Regions from separate parts of the Stenotrophomonas sp. 01N47 genome, predicted to be linked through region 2. Evidence: predicted binding sites of a transcription regulator. Region 2 holds the regulator's gene; the other holds the start of a gene.
The links. Region 2 encodes FliA, which starts transcription of late flagellar genes. Its sites were predicted from a motif close to TAAAGTTTNNCNNNCNNNGGCCGATAA; they were not measured.
Positions count from the first base shown of each region.

Region 1: the regulator FliA is predicted to act here: its motif matches at 4,433-4,459, upstream of AC1DKR_RS00130 (methyl-accepting chemotaxis protein).

Region 1 covers NZ_JBFTQU010000001.1:23,012-30,145, forward strand. Annotated here, with positions in the region: gene AC1DKR_RS00105 (bifunctional diguanylate cyclase/phosphodiesterase) at 1-1,042, shown strand, start outside; gene AC1DKR_RS00110 (hypothetical protein) at 1,167-1,610, shown strand; gene AC1DKR_RS00115 (hypothetical protein) at 1,635-2,162, opposite strand; gene AC1DKR_RS00120 (hypothetical protein) at 2,274-2,738, opposite strand; gene AC1DKR_RS00125 (hypothetical protein) at 2,900-3,115, opposite strand; gene AC1DKR_RS00130 (methyl-accepting chemotaxis protein) at 3,214-4,404, opposite strand; gene hflD (high frequency lysogenization protein HflD) at 4,569-5,183, opposite strand; gene mnmA (tRNA 2-thiouridine(34) synthase MnmA) at 5,180-6,322, opposite strand; gene AC1DKR_RS00145 (NUDIX hydrolase) at 6,319-6,780, opposite strand; gene AC1DKR_RS00150 (hypothetical protein) at 6,782-7,134, opposite strand, start outside.
Region 2 covers NZ_JBFTQU010000005.1:23,268-30,401, reverse strand. Annotated here, with positions in the region: gene AC1DKR_RS09980 (chemotaxis protein CheA) at 1-336, opposite strand, end outside; gene AC1DKR_RS09975 (protein phosphatase CheZ) at 339-944, opposite strand; gene cheY (chemotaxis response regulator CheY) at 944-1,336, opposite strand; gene AC1DKR_RS09965 (RNA polymerase sigma factor FliA) at 1,356-2,099, opposite strand; gene AC1DKR_RS09960 (MinD/ParA family ATP-binding protein) at 2,096-2,983, opposite strand; gene flhF (flagellar biosynthesis GTPase FlhF) at 2,970-4,589, opposite strand; gene flhA (flagellar biosynthesis protein FlhA) at 4,735-6,837, opposite strand; gene flhB (flagellar biosynthesis protein FlhB) at 6,834-7,134, opposite strand, start outside.

The DNA of each region.
Region 1 (7,134 bases), on a different contig from region 2:
CGGCCATGTAGCGCGCAAGCTGATCAATTCGCTGGCCGAGCCGCTGCGCCGTGGCGACACCACCTTGAAAGTTGGCGCCAGCGTGGGCATCGCCATGCTTGGCGAGAGCCAGACCGACTTCGACTCACTGCTGCGCGCTGCCGACGCGGCGATGTACGCGGCCAAGGAAGCTGGTCGCAATACCTATCAGTACTACAGCCAGGACGCGCTGGCGCGGATCCAGCGCCGGCTGGAGATCGAGCACGGGCTGCATGGCGCCATCGAGCGCGACGAGTTCAGCCTGGCCTACCAGCCGCTGCTGCACGCCCATCATGGCGAGCCACCGGCTATCGAGGCGTTGCTGCGTTGGCATCGCCCGGGCATCGGCTACTGCAGCCCGGCGGAGTTCATTCCGATCGCCGAAAAGTGCGGCGAAATCGTCCGCATCGGCGACTGGGTATTGTCCGAAGCCTGTCGCCAGGCAGCCGCGTGGGATCGTGCCGGCCTGCATTTCGAGCGCATTGCCGTAAACGTGTCGGCGGTGCAGCTGCGTGATCGTGGCTTTGCCGAGCGCGTGATCGAGATCTGCCACGCGCACGGCTGGCCACCGCAGCGGCTGGAGCTGGAGCTGACCGAATCGGCGTTGATCCGTGACACCGACATCCTGCGCCACTGTTTCGATGTGCTGGAACGGCACGGTGTGCCGCTGGCAGTGGACGACTTCGGTACCGGCTTCTCCAACCTCAACTACCTCAACCGTTTCCCGGTCGGCCGCCTGAAGATCGACCGCAGCTTCGTGCAGGGCATGCTGCATGACTCGGGCACCGCCGAGGTGACCCAGGCCATCGTCCATCTTGGCCACGCACTGGGCATGAAGGTGGTGGCCGAGGGCGTGGAAACGCACCAGGAAGAAGACATGCTGCGCCGCCAGGGCTGCGACGAGATCCAGGGCTACCTATACTCGCGCCCGCTCACACCGCGCGACCTGGCGCAGTGGCTGCGACAGCAGCACCTCGCCCCAGGCCGCACCGATGCCGCCAGCGAAGTGATGCTGGCGCGCTGAGGCGATGAAGAGCAAGTCCCTTCCGGAAGAAAAGTGCAGTCGTAGTGCTCGCGGATGCTGGAGTACGCTCAGATGCCGCGCTGGCGAATGGCTCGACGATCCAGATGTTGCCAGCGATATGCGCATGATCGAGCTGTTCGTGCTCATGGGGCTCGGCACATGGGCCGGCATCGTCGAACTTCAGGCGCAATTGCCGGATGCGATGATCGTTACTGCTTCGTTTGACTTCATTGGTAGCATCGTCTCGTTCGTGACGAATACCTATCTTGTGCTGTATCTCTTTTTCAGACGGCGGCTCCAGAGTGACCGCGTAAAATTCACCTTTGGCATATTGCTGGTGCTCAGTGCAAGCGTGAACTACCTGAGTTTCGAGCAGTTGACAGACCGCTTGGCGCAGATATCAACGTGGTGGCCCGGTACCTCATGGCAGTTGAACTTGACGCTGCTGGCATCAACTGTGAAAAACGTGATCGCATTCGGCTTCGGTGCCATCGGTGCCGGGATTGCATCGAGTGTCGTCAGCCGCCACAGCCGGGAGGCGCCACAGTCCAAAGGGAGTACCAATTGAAGCGCATCCACGCATGGCGTGGATCTACTTCGGTTCGGTAACCAGCCGCTGTGGAAACTCGGACCGCAGCCGTGCGCGCACCGCTTCGACCACGTTGGCATAGCGTCGCAGCTGGATGTAGTAGCCCATGTAGAACAGCAGCAGGGCCACCAGCATCGGCCACGCCGCTGGCCGGATCAGAACGATCGGCACCAGCATCAGCGTCAGGCCCAGCGCGAACCAGCTGCACAGCCCGACTACCTGCACCTCCCGGCGCCGCGCGTCAATCACCACCCGACCGCGCATCAGCGGAAAGTAGCGACCGCCGAAGCTGGGGGCGAAGCTCTCGCGAAAGGCGATGCTGCCGTCAGGCAGCGCATGGAATACCAGGCGCAACCAGGTGTCGGTCGGCAGGTCATGCTCCAGGCCAGCGAGCGAAAGCTGGGCCAGCTCTGCAGGCGTAGCAGCGATGCGTTGGTTGAACAGGACGATACCGGTACGGAAGAAAAACGGCGCCCACATCACCAGCAGCAGGACCTCGACCAGCAGCAAAGTAATCAAGGCGATGGCCATCGGTCTTCCATGAACGGGACCGGCGCATCATGCCATGGGAGAGCGACGGGCAGCGGCGCTGTGGGCCCGAGTGCGTGCAGCAGGTCAGACGCCTTTCGGGACTGACTTGGGTCAATCTTCTTCTACCAGGTCGCTTAGATCCAGGATCTGCGGATTGACGCTGCTGGCAACGATGCTTCTGATCAATCCCGGGCGGCCACGAAGCGAGTAGGCACGCATCGTATGGATGGGACTGAATTCTTCCATGGGATAGGTCGAGTGCCCCACGATCACGGGTCTGTTGAAGTGGACGTCCTTGGGGTCGTCCAATGGCAAGGTCCACCTTCCACCGTGTGCCAGCCTGACGGTCTCCCCTAGATATCGGGCGAGTATGACCCTCAGGGAGTCCCGCTCGTCCTCGGACAGCGTGGCTGCCATCAAGTCATGCAGGCGCTCCAGCCTGTCGAAGCTTTCGGGGCTCCTATCCAGTTCAATGCCATGCATTTGAGCCTGCGCGACCAGCCACTCAATCTGGTCGTCCATGATCATCAGAAAGTCATCGAAGACCTCGCGGGCCTTTCCAAGGTCGAGCGCCATTTTGAATCCTGAGCAGCAGGGCGGAGCGGGGAGTCTGTCCCGCTTTCGCAGCTCAAGCCATGCAATAAATCTGAAAGCACTGTCGGCAGAGAGCGCCGATCGATGCAGTAGATTTGAGACTGCAGTCGTTCAGGTGAAAGCCATCCACGCATGGCGTGGATCTACTTCAACGCACTGCCATCCAGCCCCAGGTCCCACGCCAACCCCAGCAGGTCGTCGCCGGCCACAACCGGGGCAGGGCGCGCATCGGCCAGCTGCTGCAGCTCCTGTATTTCTTCGCGGGCCACGTCTTCCAGCTGCCGCAGCTGCTCACGTACGCCCGCATTGCGCGGACGCTCGTTCTCGTTGATCGGGGACAGGGCGCGGATCAGGGTCATGGTGCGCTTGCAGGATGCATCCAAAGGCGGGTCACACGCAAAGGCCCCGGCAGAACCGGGGCCTTGCACGCTGCCGGAAGAGGCAGCGGACATCAGGATCAGAACAGCTCGACCGTACCGGCGCCCATGCTCTGCTGGGCAACCGGCTTGTGCGGCGGACGCTCCCATTCGCTGCGCAGTTCGCGCAGGCGGTTGCCGGTGCGCTGCAGGGCAGAGGCGATTTCTTCGTCGAACACGCCGCCGTTGCGGTGCAGCAGTTCCTGCAGGGCCACCGCTTCGCGGTTGATCGCGGTCAGGCGGTCCAGGTGGGTATGCACGCCGCCCAGGGCCTGTGTGGCGATGTCCTCGAACTGCAGGGCGCGCACGGCTTCGGCCACGCTGCCATCGATCGAGCGCGCGCAGTCGGACACTTCGCGCATGCCGTCACCCAGCGAAGCGTTGATCTGCGCCACGTTGTCCAGCATCGCCGCCGCTTCCTGACGCGCTTCACGGGAGCGGTCCATATCGCGCGAGGCCATGTGCGAAACCGTCTCGCGGACCTTGGCGATGGCATCCTTGGAGCTGTGCGCCAGCTTGCGGATCTGCTCGTTGAACGTGGTCGAACGCTCGGACAGGTTGCGCACTTCGTCGGCAACCACCGCGAAACCACGACCGGCTTCACCGGCACGCGCTGCTTCGATGGCGGCGTTCAGGGCCAACAGGTTGGTCTGGTCGGCAATCGACTTGACGTCTTCCAGCAGCGCGAAGATGCCATCCAGGTGCTGCGCCATCTGGTCGATGTGCTGCACGGTGGTGCTGCTCTGGCCGCTGACCTGCTCCAGCGCTTCCACCAGCTGTTCCATGCGGTGGCTGGCGTGCTGGGCGAAGCGGGCAACGTCGAGGCCGGCGCCGCCTTCGTCACCGGCGCGGTCGACGATGCGTGACAGGGCCTGGCTCTGCTGGCGCGACTTGCGGTTCATGGCATCGAAGCTGCCGCCGAGGCTGGAGACGGCCTGGCGGATCAGGTCGCGGGCGCGTTCCACTTCACCACGCGAACCGTCGATCTCGTTGCCGACGAAGTTGCGCAGTTCGGTCAGCAGCTGGTCCTGCTCACGCAGGACACGGGCATGTTCCGGGGAACGGTGCGCCTGGGCGCGGGCGGTCCACCACGCAAAGCCGAGCCAGCTCAGCGTCATCGTGGTCAGGATCGCCCAACGCAGGGCGACCGGCCATTCGAAACCGATGGCGAAGGGGAGCAGCAGGGTCAGAGCCAGGGGGGCGGCCAGACGGATGAAAATGCGTGAGTACATGGACGTTCTCGGGAGGTGCACGGAGGATGTATCGGCCGTACCCCCTTTCTCTTTAACGTCGATGTGCTTCGAAATGCATTCTGAATGCGCCGGTTTTCCGGCGCTGCCGGGCTGTTCGGGGTCAGAGCCCTTTCCGTGCCGGAAAGGGATCCGACCCCATGGCCTCAGGCCAGCTGCCGGTCCACGGCCTCGACCATGGCCTTGCGGCTGAGCAGGAAGTCCCAGTAGCTGCCACCCAGCTGCCGCCACAGCACAGCGGCACGCACGGCGGCCAGAAGCAGCGCGCGGATCTCGGCCACCACGCCGGCCTGGCCCAGGTAATGCGGGTTGCCCTGCACCATGACCCGCGGCTTGAGGTGGCTGATGGTATCTGCATACAGGCCGCCCAGCGCGGCCAGCACATCGGGGTGGCCGCTGTCACCCAGCTCGGTGGCCTGGCGCTGCGCGCGCTCGATGCCCGAGGCGACCTTGTTTACGGTGGCCCCGTCCTGCACGAAGCGGCGCTCCAGCTGCAGTACCGACAGGGCCAGCTTGGGCAGGATCGGGTCCTGGCCCTGGTTGCGGAAATGGTTGTGCAGCAGGCGGAGGCCGGACTTCAGTGCATGCCGATCGCCAAATACCGCCTGCGGCGAGGACGCATCGATGCGGAACACACTGTCCACGGCAGTGCGCACGGCAGCGGCGTCGGAGTGGCCGGTATCGGCGATACGGCGTACCTGCTGCAGGGCCTGGGCAATGCCGGCCAAAGCCAGAACGCGGTCGTCGACAGTGAAACTCATGCAGCGATTACCTCAAAAGGAGAAGGGGTGGTGCGCAGGCGCTGTTCCAGCGGCGCGTCGGTGGCGGCGATCACCGCGCCACCCAGGCAGACCTCACCGTCATACAGCACCAGGGATTGCCCGGGGGTGACTGCACGCTGCGGCCGGGCGAAGGTGACCTGTACGCTGCCATCGTCCAGCACATCCACCGTGCACGGCTCATCGGGCTGGCGGTAGCGGGTCTGCGCGGTGCATTCAAAACGCCGTGCCGGTGGTGCGCCGGCAATCCAGTGCGCGGTCTCCGAGCGCAGCCTGTTGGACAGCATCCACGGGCTGTCACGGTCCTGGTCCACGTACAGCACGTTGCTGGCCACGTCCTTGCCGACCACATACCAGGGCGCGGCAGGGCGGCCGCGCACGCCGCCGATGTTCAGGCCTTCGCGCTGGCCCAGGGTGAAATAGAAGACGCCCGGATGTTCGGCGATCACGCTGCCATCGCTGGGATCGAGGATCTGCCCGGCCTTGGCCGGCAGGTAGCGTCCAAGGAACTCACGGAAATCGCGCTCGCCGATGAAGCAGATGCCGGTGGAATCCTTCTTGGCGTGGGTCGGCAGGCTGACGTCGCGGGCGATCCGGCGCAGGTCGCTCTTTTCAAGGTCACCAATCGGGAACAGGGTAGCCGCCAGCTGCTCCTGCCCCAGCTGGTGCAGGAAGTAGCTCTGGTCCTTGGAACGGTCGGCGCCACGCAGCAGCAGCCACTGATGGCCGCGCTGGGCAATGCGCGCGTAATGGCCGGTGGCGATCCGCTCGGCGCCCAGTTCGCGGGCCGCATCAAGGAAGTGCTTGAACTTCACTTCGCGGTTGCACAGCACGTCCGGGTTCGGCGTGCGGCCAGCGGCGTACTCGGCCAGGAAGTGTTCGAACACCCCCTGCCAGTACTCGTTGGAGAAATCGCGGAAATGGAACGGAATGCCCAGCAGTCCACAGACCGCCACCGCATCGCGGCGATCGTCCTCGGCGCGGCAGTCACCGCTGCCATCGTCGGCCCAGTTCTGCATGAACAGACCAGCCACGGCCTCGCCCTGCTGCACCAGCCGCCAGGCAGCCACGGAAGAATCCACGCCGCCAGAAACGCCAACCATCACCCGTGGGCTGCTCATGCGACCTCCCGGACCAGTGCAAGCGGGTAGCGCTGGCCGGCCAGGTAGTCCGCCAGCACCTGCCAGACCAGCGGGCTGCGCTGGCGTCCGGCAGCGGCCTGCAGTTCGGCCGGGGTCATCCACAGCGCCCGATCAATGCCGGCATCCAGTGGCCGCGCCGGGTCGTGCGAGACCGGGCGCGCGGCATAACAGAAGCGCAGGAACGGGGTGCCGTCACCGGCGGTCCACTGGTAACAGCCGATGAAGGCGGTCAGTTCCACCGTCCAGCCGGTTTCCTCGACGGTCTCGCGCAGGGCGGCCTCGGCCAGGCTTTCGCCCGGCTCCAGGTGCCCGGCCGGCTGGTTCAGCACCTGCCGGCCCTCGATGGTTTCTTCCACCAGCAGCACCCTGCCGCCGTCGACCACCACGGTGGCGACGGTTGCATGCGGTGCCCAGCGCGGGTCCGGCGAGCTGTTCAACTCAGAGGTCGTCCTTCTTGGTCAGCTCCAGCTCCATTGCATCGGCGGTGCGGATGGCCGCATCGATGGCGTCACTGAGCTGGTCGGAGGTAGCGGCGGCGTCGATCTTCACCACGAACATCGCGGTCGATTCCTGCTTCACCCAGCCACCCATCTTGGCGTCCTGCGAGTCTTCCAGCAGGCGGTTGGCCACGGCCACCGGGAACTGCTTGGTCTGCGAGGTGTAACCCGGCGACCAGATCTCACGGATGTTGTGGGTGCCGAAGTCTTCCACCGACGAGCGCACATAGACGATCTGGGTGCGATCGCCTTCGACGTCGAACACCATCTGGTAATCGCCGTCTTCGTCCACCT
Region 2 (7,134 bases):
GCCCGGCTCGGTGCCCGAAGACACCGCGTCAAGCATCGACTGCAGGTAGTCCAGTGACTGCTGGGCGGCATCGAAGTGATGCGCCTGCAGGACGGCCTGGCCGGCGCGTGCGGCGCCCAGTGCTTCCTCGGCGGCGTGGCACAGCTCGACCATCGCGGTGATGCCGAGGAAACCTGCGCCGCCCTTCAGCGTGTGGTAGCCGCGGAACACCGCGTTGAGCTGTTCATTGTCCTGCGGTGCCTGTTCCAGCGACACCAGCTGTTCGCCGAGGCGATCCAGGATCTCCTGGGCCTCGATGATGAAATCGGCAGTGATGTCGTCGGCTACTGCGCCCATGGTTACAGCCCCAGATCCGACAACAGGTCGTCGGCGTCGTTCTGCGAGACCGCATGGCGGTCCAGTCCCTTCAGTGCCGGCCCAGCCAGTTCCGGATCGGTGCGATGCTGTTCCGGCGGCAGGCCGAGCGCGCCGAAGCCTTCGTGCACGCGGCGGACGATGCCCACCACGCGACGGATGATCTGCCCGGTCAGGTCCTGGTAGCTCTGGGTCAGGGCGATCTCGGTGAGGTTGTGGCGGATGCGGTCGAGCTGCACGTCCTGGCCCGGCTGCAGGCCGTCGGCGCGCAGCTGTTCGGTCAGGCTGCGGCACTCTTCGGCCAGGTCCAGGGTGCGGTGCGTGGCCTGTTCGGTCATCGCCACCACGTGGTCCAGGCGCGCGCAGGCATCGTCCAGCTCGCCGGCTTCATCGGGCACGGTCGGCAGTTCGCCCAGCGCCTGGCCCAGTTCGCGGGCCAGCCGCGAAAGGCCGCTCATCATCGGCTGGGTGCGCAGCGCCACCAGGCCGTCGATGCGCTGGCGCCACGCCGCCTCGTCGCCGGATTCCAGTGCATCCAGGGCTTCCTGCAGGCGCAGGGCGAGGGCGCTCTTGTCGACCGTGGTATCCATCAAGCGCTGGCCGCCAGGCGTTCGAAGATCTTGCCGAGCTTCTCTTCCAGCGTCTGTGCGGTGAACGGCTTGATGATGTAACCGTTCACGCCGTTCTGCGCCGCTTCGATGATCTGCTCGCGCTTGGCTTCGGCGGTCACCATCAGCACCGGCAGGGTCTTCAGCTTGGCATCGGCACGGATGGCCTTGAGCAGTTCGATGCCGGTCATCACCGGCATGTTCCAGTCGGTGACCACGAAGTCGAACGGCTGGCTCTGCAGCAGCGACAGCGCGGCATGCCCGTCCTCGGCTTCGGCGGTATTGGTGAAGCCCAGATCGCCCAGCAGGTTCTTGACGATACGACGCATGGTCGAAAAATCGTCGACGATCAGGATGCGCATGTTCTTGTTCAAAGCAGAGTTCCTTTGTTGATCAGCTCTCGAGGCCGGCGTCGGCCGCCTCGAAAATCTTCAGTCGGCCACGCAGGCGCAGGACCGCCTGGCCGTGGATCTGGCAGACCCGCGACTCGCTCACGCCGAGCACTGCGCCGATCTCTTTCAGGTTCAGTTCCTGCTCGTAGTAGAGCGACAGCACCAGCTGTTCGCGCTCGGGCAGGTGGCCGATGGCATTGCCCAGCTCGCGGCCGAATTCACCGCGCTCCAGCACCTGCTGTGGGGTCGGGCCGCCCTGGGCGACGGTGTCCAGCTCGCCCTGGTCTTCAATGCGCGACTCCAGGCTCAGTACCTGGCCGCGCGAGGCGTCCTCCATCAGGCGCAGGTACTCGGGCAGCGGCATCTCCATCGCGGCGGCCACTTCTGTGGCACTGGCGGCACGGCCGGTGCTCTGCTCCAGGCGGCGGATGGTGGCCGCAGCGTCACGGGCACGGCGGTGCACCGAACGCGGTACCCAGTCGCCACGACGGATCTCATCGATCATCGAACCGCGGATGCGGATCGAAGCGTAGGTCTCGAACGAGGCACCCTGGTCGGCGTCGTAGCTGCGCGAGGCTTCGATCAGGCCCATCATGCCGGCCTGGATCAGGTCGTCCACCTCAACGCTGGCCGGCAGGCGTGCGGCCAGATGGTGGGCGATGCGCCGCACCAGGTCCGAGTGCTGGGCGATGACCTCGTTGGCCGCCGTGCGCTGGACCTCTCTGTACTGGGCGGCGCCTTTCATGCGGCCACCCCGCGCTGCTTGATGATGCGTTCGAGGAAGAACTCGACGCCGCCGCGCGGCTCGGTCGGTGCCTGCCAGCGGGCGGTGCGGCGGGCGATCTCGGTGATCGCCAGTGCCGACGGGCTGGACGGATAGGCCTTCACCACCGGCTGCTGGCGCTGCACCGACAGGCGCAGCCAGTCGTCCTGCGGCACGCAGCCCAGGTAGTTCAGCGAGACATCGGCGAGGAACTTCTCGCAGACGCGGGTCAGCTTCTCGTACAGCACGCGGCCTTCGTTGGGGTCGCGCACCATGTTGGCCACCACCTGGATGCGGTCCACGCCACGTTCGCGCGACAGCACCTTGATCAGCGCATAGGCGTCGGTGATCGAGGCCGGTTCATCGCAGACCACCACCACGGTGTCCTGCGCGGCCTGGCAGAAGGTCAGCACGCCATCGGTGATGCCGGCGGCGGTGTCCACCACCATGATGTCCAGCTCGCGCTCCAGTTCGGAGAACACGTTGACCAGGCCCACATGCTCGGCCGGGGCCAGCTCGGCCATGTGCCGGCGGCCGGACGCAGCCGGTACCACCAGCACGCCGTTCGGGCCTTCGATGATCACGTCATCCAGGCTGCAGCGGCCAGCGACCAGGTCGGCCAGGGTGTTGGTGGGGCTCAGGCCCAGGATCACATCGATGTTGGCCAGGCCCAGGTCGGCGTCCAGCAACAGGGTGCGTTTGCCCATTCCCGCAAGCGCCACGGCCAGGTTGGCCGACACGTTGGTCTTGCCGACGCCGCCCTTGCCGCCGGTCACGGCAATCGTGCGCACAGGGCCGAGCGGCTCGCTGCGGGTCGCCGTCAGCGGGAAGGTGGTGGTCAGCTTGGCGTACTCACGCGACGGCATGGTTCAACTCCGGGTTGCAGGGCATATCGGCCGCGCGGCGCAAATCTTCAAGGCGAAGTACAAGATTGGCTGCACTGGCCCGGTGCAGGTCGTCCGGGACGTCCTGGCCATCGGTCACCCAGGTGATCGGCAGCTTGTGGTCCACCGCCACCGACAGGGCGTTGCCGAAGCGGCCGGTCTCGTCCAGCTTGCTCAGCACCAGGCCCTGCAGGTTGGCCGCGCCGAAGCGGCGGACCACCTCGTCCATGTCGCCGAAGCTGGTGTTGGCCGGCAGTACCAGCAGGGTGCGGACCTGGCGGGCAGCGCGCAGCCACTGCAGCTGGGCGGCCAGCGCACGGTCGCGCGGGCCCAGGCCGGCGGTGTCGATCAGCACCAGCTTGTAGTCCTTCAGGCGTTCCAGCAGCTGGTCCAGGTCGGTGCCGCTGTTGGCCTCGTGCACGGCGATGCCGAGCTGGCGGCCGTAGCCGTACAGCTGTTCGCGGGCGCCGATGCGCATCGTATCGGTGGTGACCAGGGCGACGTCGCGGGCGGCATGGGCTTCGGCGAAGCGCGAGGCCAGCTTGGCGATGGTGGTGGTCTTGCCGGCGCCGGTCGGGCCGACCAGGGCGATCACACCGCCTTCCTCCATCGGATCGACCGGGGCGATCGGCAGCTTGCGCGAGATCAGCCCCAGCATCAGGCCGCGGCCGCGATGCGCTTCGGTTTCCAGCGGGATCTGCATGGCCACGTCGCGGGCGATGCCGGCATCGAAGCCGTACTCGTCCATCAGGTCCAGTGCCGTAGCGCGCACCGGACTGCCGCGCAGGCGCTCGTCGGTGAAGCGGTTCATCTCGCGCTCGATCACCTGGCGCATGCCGGCCACTTCCTGGCGCAGGTGGCGGATCTCGGCGTCATCGGCGACCAGGGTCAGCGCAGGTGCTGGCGCCAGCGTCGGCATCGGTGCCGGTGCAGCCTCGGTCGGCTGCACGGCATCCTGCGCGTGTGAGGCTTGGTCTCCGGGTGCCGTGGTGGCCTGGAGGGCAACCGGCAACGGCGGCGGCGTCACTGCCGGCAGCTGCGCGCTGTCTTCCAGCGGCGGGTCGATCTGGAAGCGGGCGCGGTTCACCGGCGCGGCTGCCGCAGGCGAGGGCGCCACGATGGCGTCGGCAAACGGGGCGAAGATCTGTTCCGGCAGCGTCGATTCATTGACGGCGGCACGCGCCAGGGTGGCGGCGAAGCCGGTGCTGCCACGCGTCGGCACGATCTCGTCGGCGCTGTCCAGGGTGCGGCCGGTCGCGCCGACGGCGGCGCGGGCGAGGGCGGCAACGGCCGAGGTGGTGGCGGCGACCGGCTCCGGTGCCGGGGTGCTGCTGCGACGGCGGGTGACTGCGGCGATCACTGCGTCGGCGGCGCTACGCGGCTTCGGCGCGGGCGGCGGTGCCACGTCGCGGCGCGACGCTTCCAGGGCGCGCTGCACGGCGCTCTCATCGTAGTTGGCGGCGGCCACGATCTCGATGCCTTCCTCGATCCGGCGGTTGGACAGGATCACGGCATCAGGACCATGTTCCTTGCGCACCAGGTTCATGGCCGAGCGCATGTCGGCGGCGACGAATCGTTTGATTTTCATGCTGTGGTCACGGGACGAAGTCGGCGGAGTGGCGGTCGGAGAACGCGGATGGTCGGTGGTCTGCACGGTTCGGGTTCCCCTTGGAATCTGTCTGTTGCGGGTGTTTGAAAGTGGTGTCTGTTTTCTGGCGCGTTGCAGGGCGGCGTCAGCTGATCGTTCCGACCAGCTTCAGGCGCTTGTCCTCCGGCACCTCGCTGTAGGCCAGGACCGACAGCGACGGAACGCTGTGGCGGACCAGGCGGGCCAGCGCGGCTCGCACCGGGCCAGGTACCAGCACCACCGCGGGCTCGTTGCGGGCTTCCTGCTTGCTGACACATTCGGCCAGGCTCTGGTGCAGTCGCTCAGCGAGTCCGGGTTCCAGCGCGGCGCCGTTGCCCTGCGTGGACTCCTGCAAGACACGTTCCAATTGCGGGTTGAGGGTGAACACCGGCAGCTCCGCCGACATTCCGGCGATCTCCTGCACGATGAAGCGGCCCAGTGCGGTGCGCACGGCGGCGGTCAGCGTGGCCGGGTCTTGGCTGTGCGGGGCGTGTTCGACCAGTGCTTCGGCGATCTTGCGCAGCTGGCGGATCGGAATGCGCTCGACCAGCAGGTTCTGCAGCACGCGCACCACTGCCGACAGCGGCAGTGCCTTCGGCGTCAGATCTTCGACGAGCTTGGGCGCGCTCTTGGCCAGGTTGGCCAGCAGGTGCTGCACTTCCTCGTGGCCGAGCAGTTCCGGTGCGTGCTCGCGGATCAGGTGCGAAAGGTGGGTGGCCACCACCGTGGCCGGGTCGACCACGGTATAGCCCAGGGTTTCGGCCTGGGCGCGCTGGTGTGGCTGGATCCAGGTCGCGTCCAGTCCGAAGGCCGGGTCCTTGCCGGCGATGCCTTCCAGCGGACCGAGGGCACTGCCCGGGTCCAGCGCCAGTTCGCGGTCGGGATGGATCTCGGCAGTGGCCACCGGCACGCCATGCACCAGTACCCGGTAGCCGTTGGCCGGCAGTTCCAGGTTGTCGCGGATGTGGACCGAGGGAATCAGGAAGCCGACGTCCTGGGTCAGCTTGCGGCGCACGCCCTTGATGCGCGGCATCAGCTCGCCGCCCTGGTTGCTGTCCACCAGCGAAATCAATCGATAGCCCACTTCCAGGCCCAGTGGATCGACCGGGCGCAGCTCGTCCCAGCTCAGTTCCGCGGTGGGTGCAGGGGCGGCGGGGCGGCCCAGCGCGTTCAGGGCGTTGGCGTCGCCTGCAGCGGTGTCGGCCTGCGCCGGCACCAGGCCCTTGCGGTACACCTTCCAGGCGATGAAGCCGAGGATGGCCGCCAGCGTCAGGAAAGCGACGTTGGGCATGCCCGGCACCAGGCCGACCACGCCGAGGATGCCGGCGGTGATGGCCAGCGCACGGTACTGGCCAAACACCTGGCCGGTCATCGCCTGCGCCATGTCCTGCGAGCGCGAGGCACGGGTAACCAGCATCGCCACCGCGCTGGAGACCAGCAGCGCCGGCAGCTGCGCCACCAGGCCGTCACCGATCGACAGCAGGGTGTAGGTGGCGGCGGCATCGCCGAACGGCATGCCATGCTGCAGCACGCCCACGGCCAGGCCGCCCAGCATGTTGATGAACAGGATCAGGATGCCGGCGATCGCATCGCCGCGGATGAACTTGCTGGCACCGTCCATCGCGCCGTAGAAGTCGGCTTCCTCGCGTACTTCCTCGCGGCGCAGCTTGGCTTCCTCGCGCGTCAGCAAACCGGCGTTGAGGTCGGCGTCGATGGCCATCTGCTTGCCGGGCATGGCGTCGAGGATGAAGCGCGCGGTCACTTCCGAGACGCGGCCGGCGCCCTTGGTGATGACCACGAAATTGATGATGGTCAGGATCGCGAACACCACGATGCCGACGGCGTAGTTGCCGCCGATCACGAACTCGCCGAATGCGGCGATCACCTTGCCGGCCGCTTCGTGGCCGTTCTGGCCGTTGAGCAGGATCACGCGGGTGGAGGCCACGTTCAGCGCCAGCCGCAGCATGGTGGTGATCAGCAGCACGATCGGGAAGATGGTGAAGTCCAGCGGGCGCTTCACGTAGACCACCGCCAGCAGCACCATCAGCGAGATGGCGATGTTGAAGGTGAACAGTGCATCGAGCACCGGCGCGGCCAGCGGCACCACGACCATGGCCAGCAGCGCGAGCACGATCAGCGGCGCGCCAAGGCCCTGGCGGATCATTTCAAGCGCGCGGCGGGTATTGAAGCTGGATGCCTGGGCGCTCATGGACGGCCCCCGTTGCCGAACTCATCAACCTGGATGTGTGGCGTGGACGGCATCGGGCCGGTCCGCCAGCTGCGCAGCTGGTAGACGTAAGAGAGAACCTGGGCGACGGCTGAATACAGTCTCACGGGGATTTCCTTGCCGAGTTGGCCTTCCCGATACAAGGCGCGTGCCAAAGGCGGGGCAGAGACGATGGCGACCTTGTTGCCGTCGGCCACTTCACGGATGCGCAGGGCGGTTTCATCCACGCCCAGGGCGACCACGGTGGGGGCGTTCATGGCCCCGCCTTCGTATTTCAGG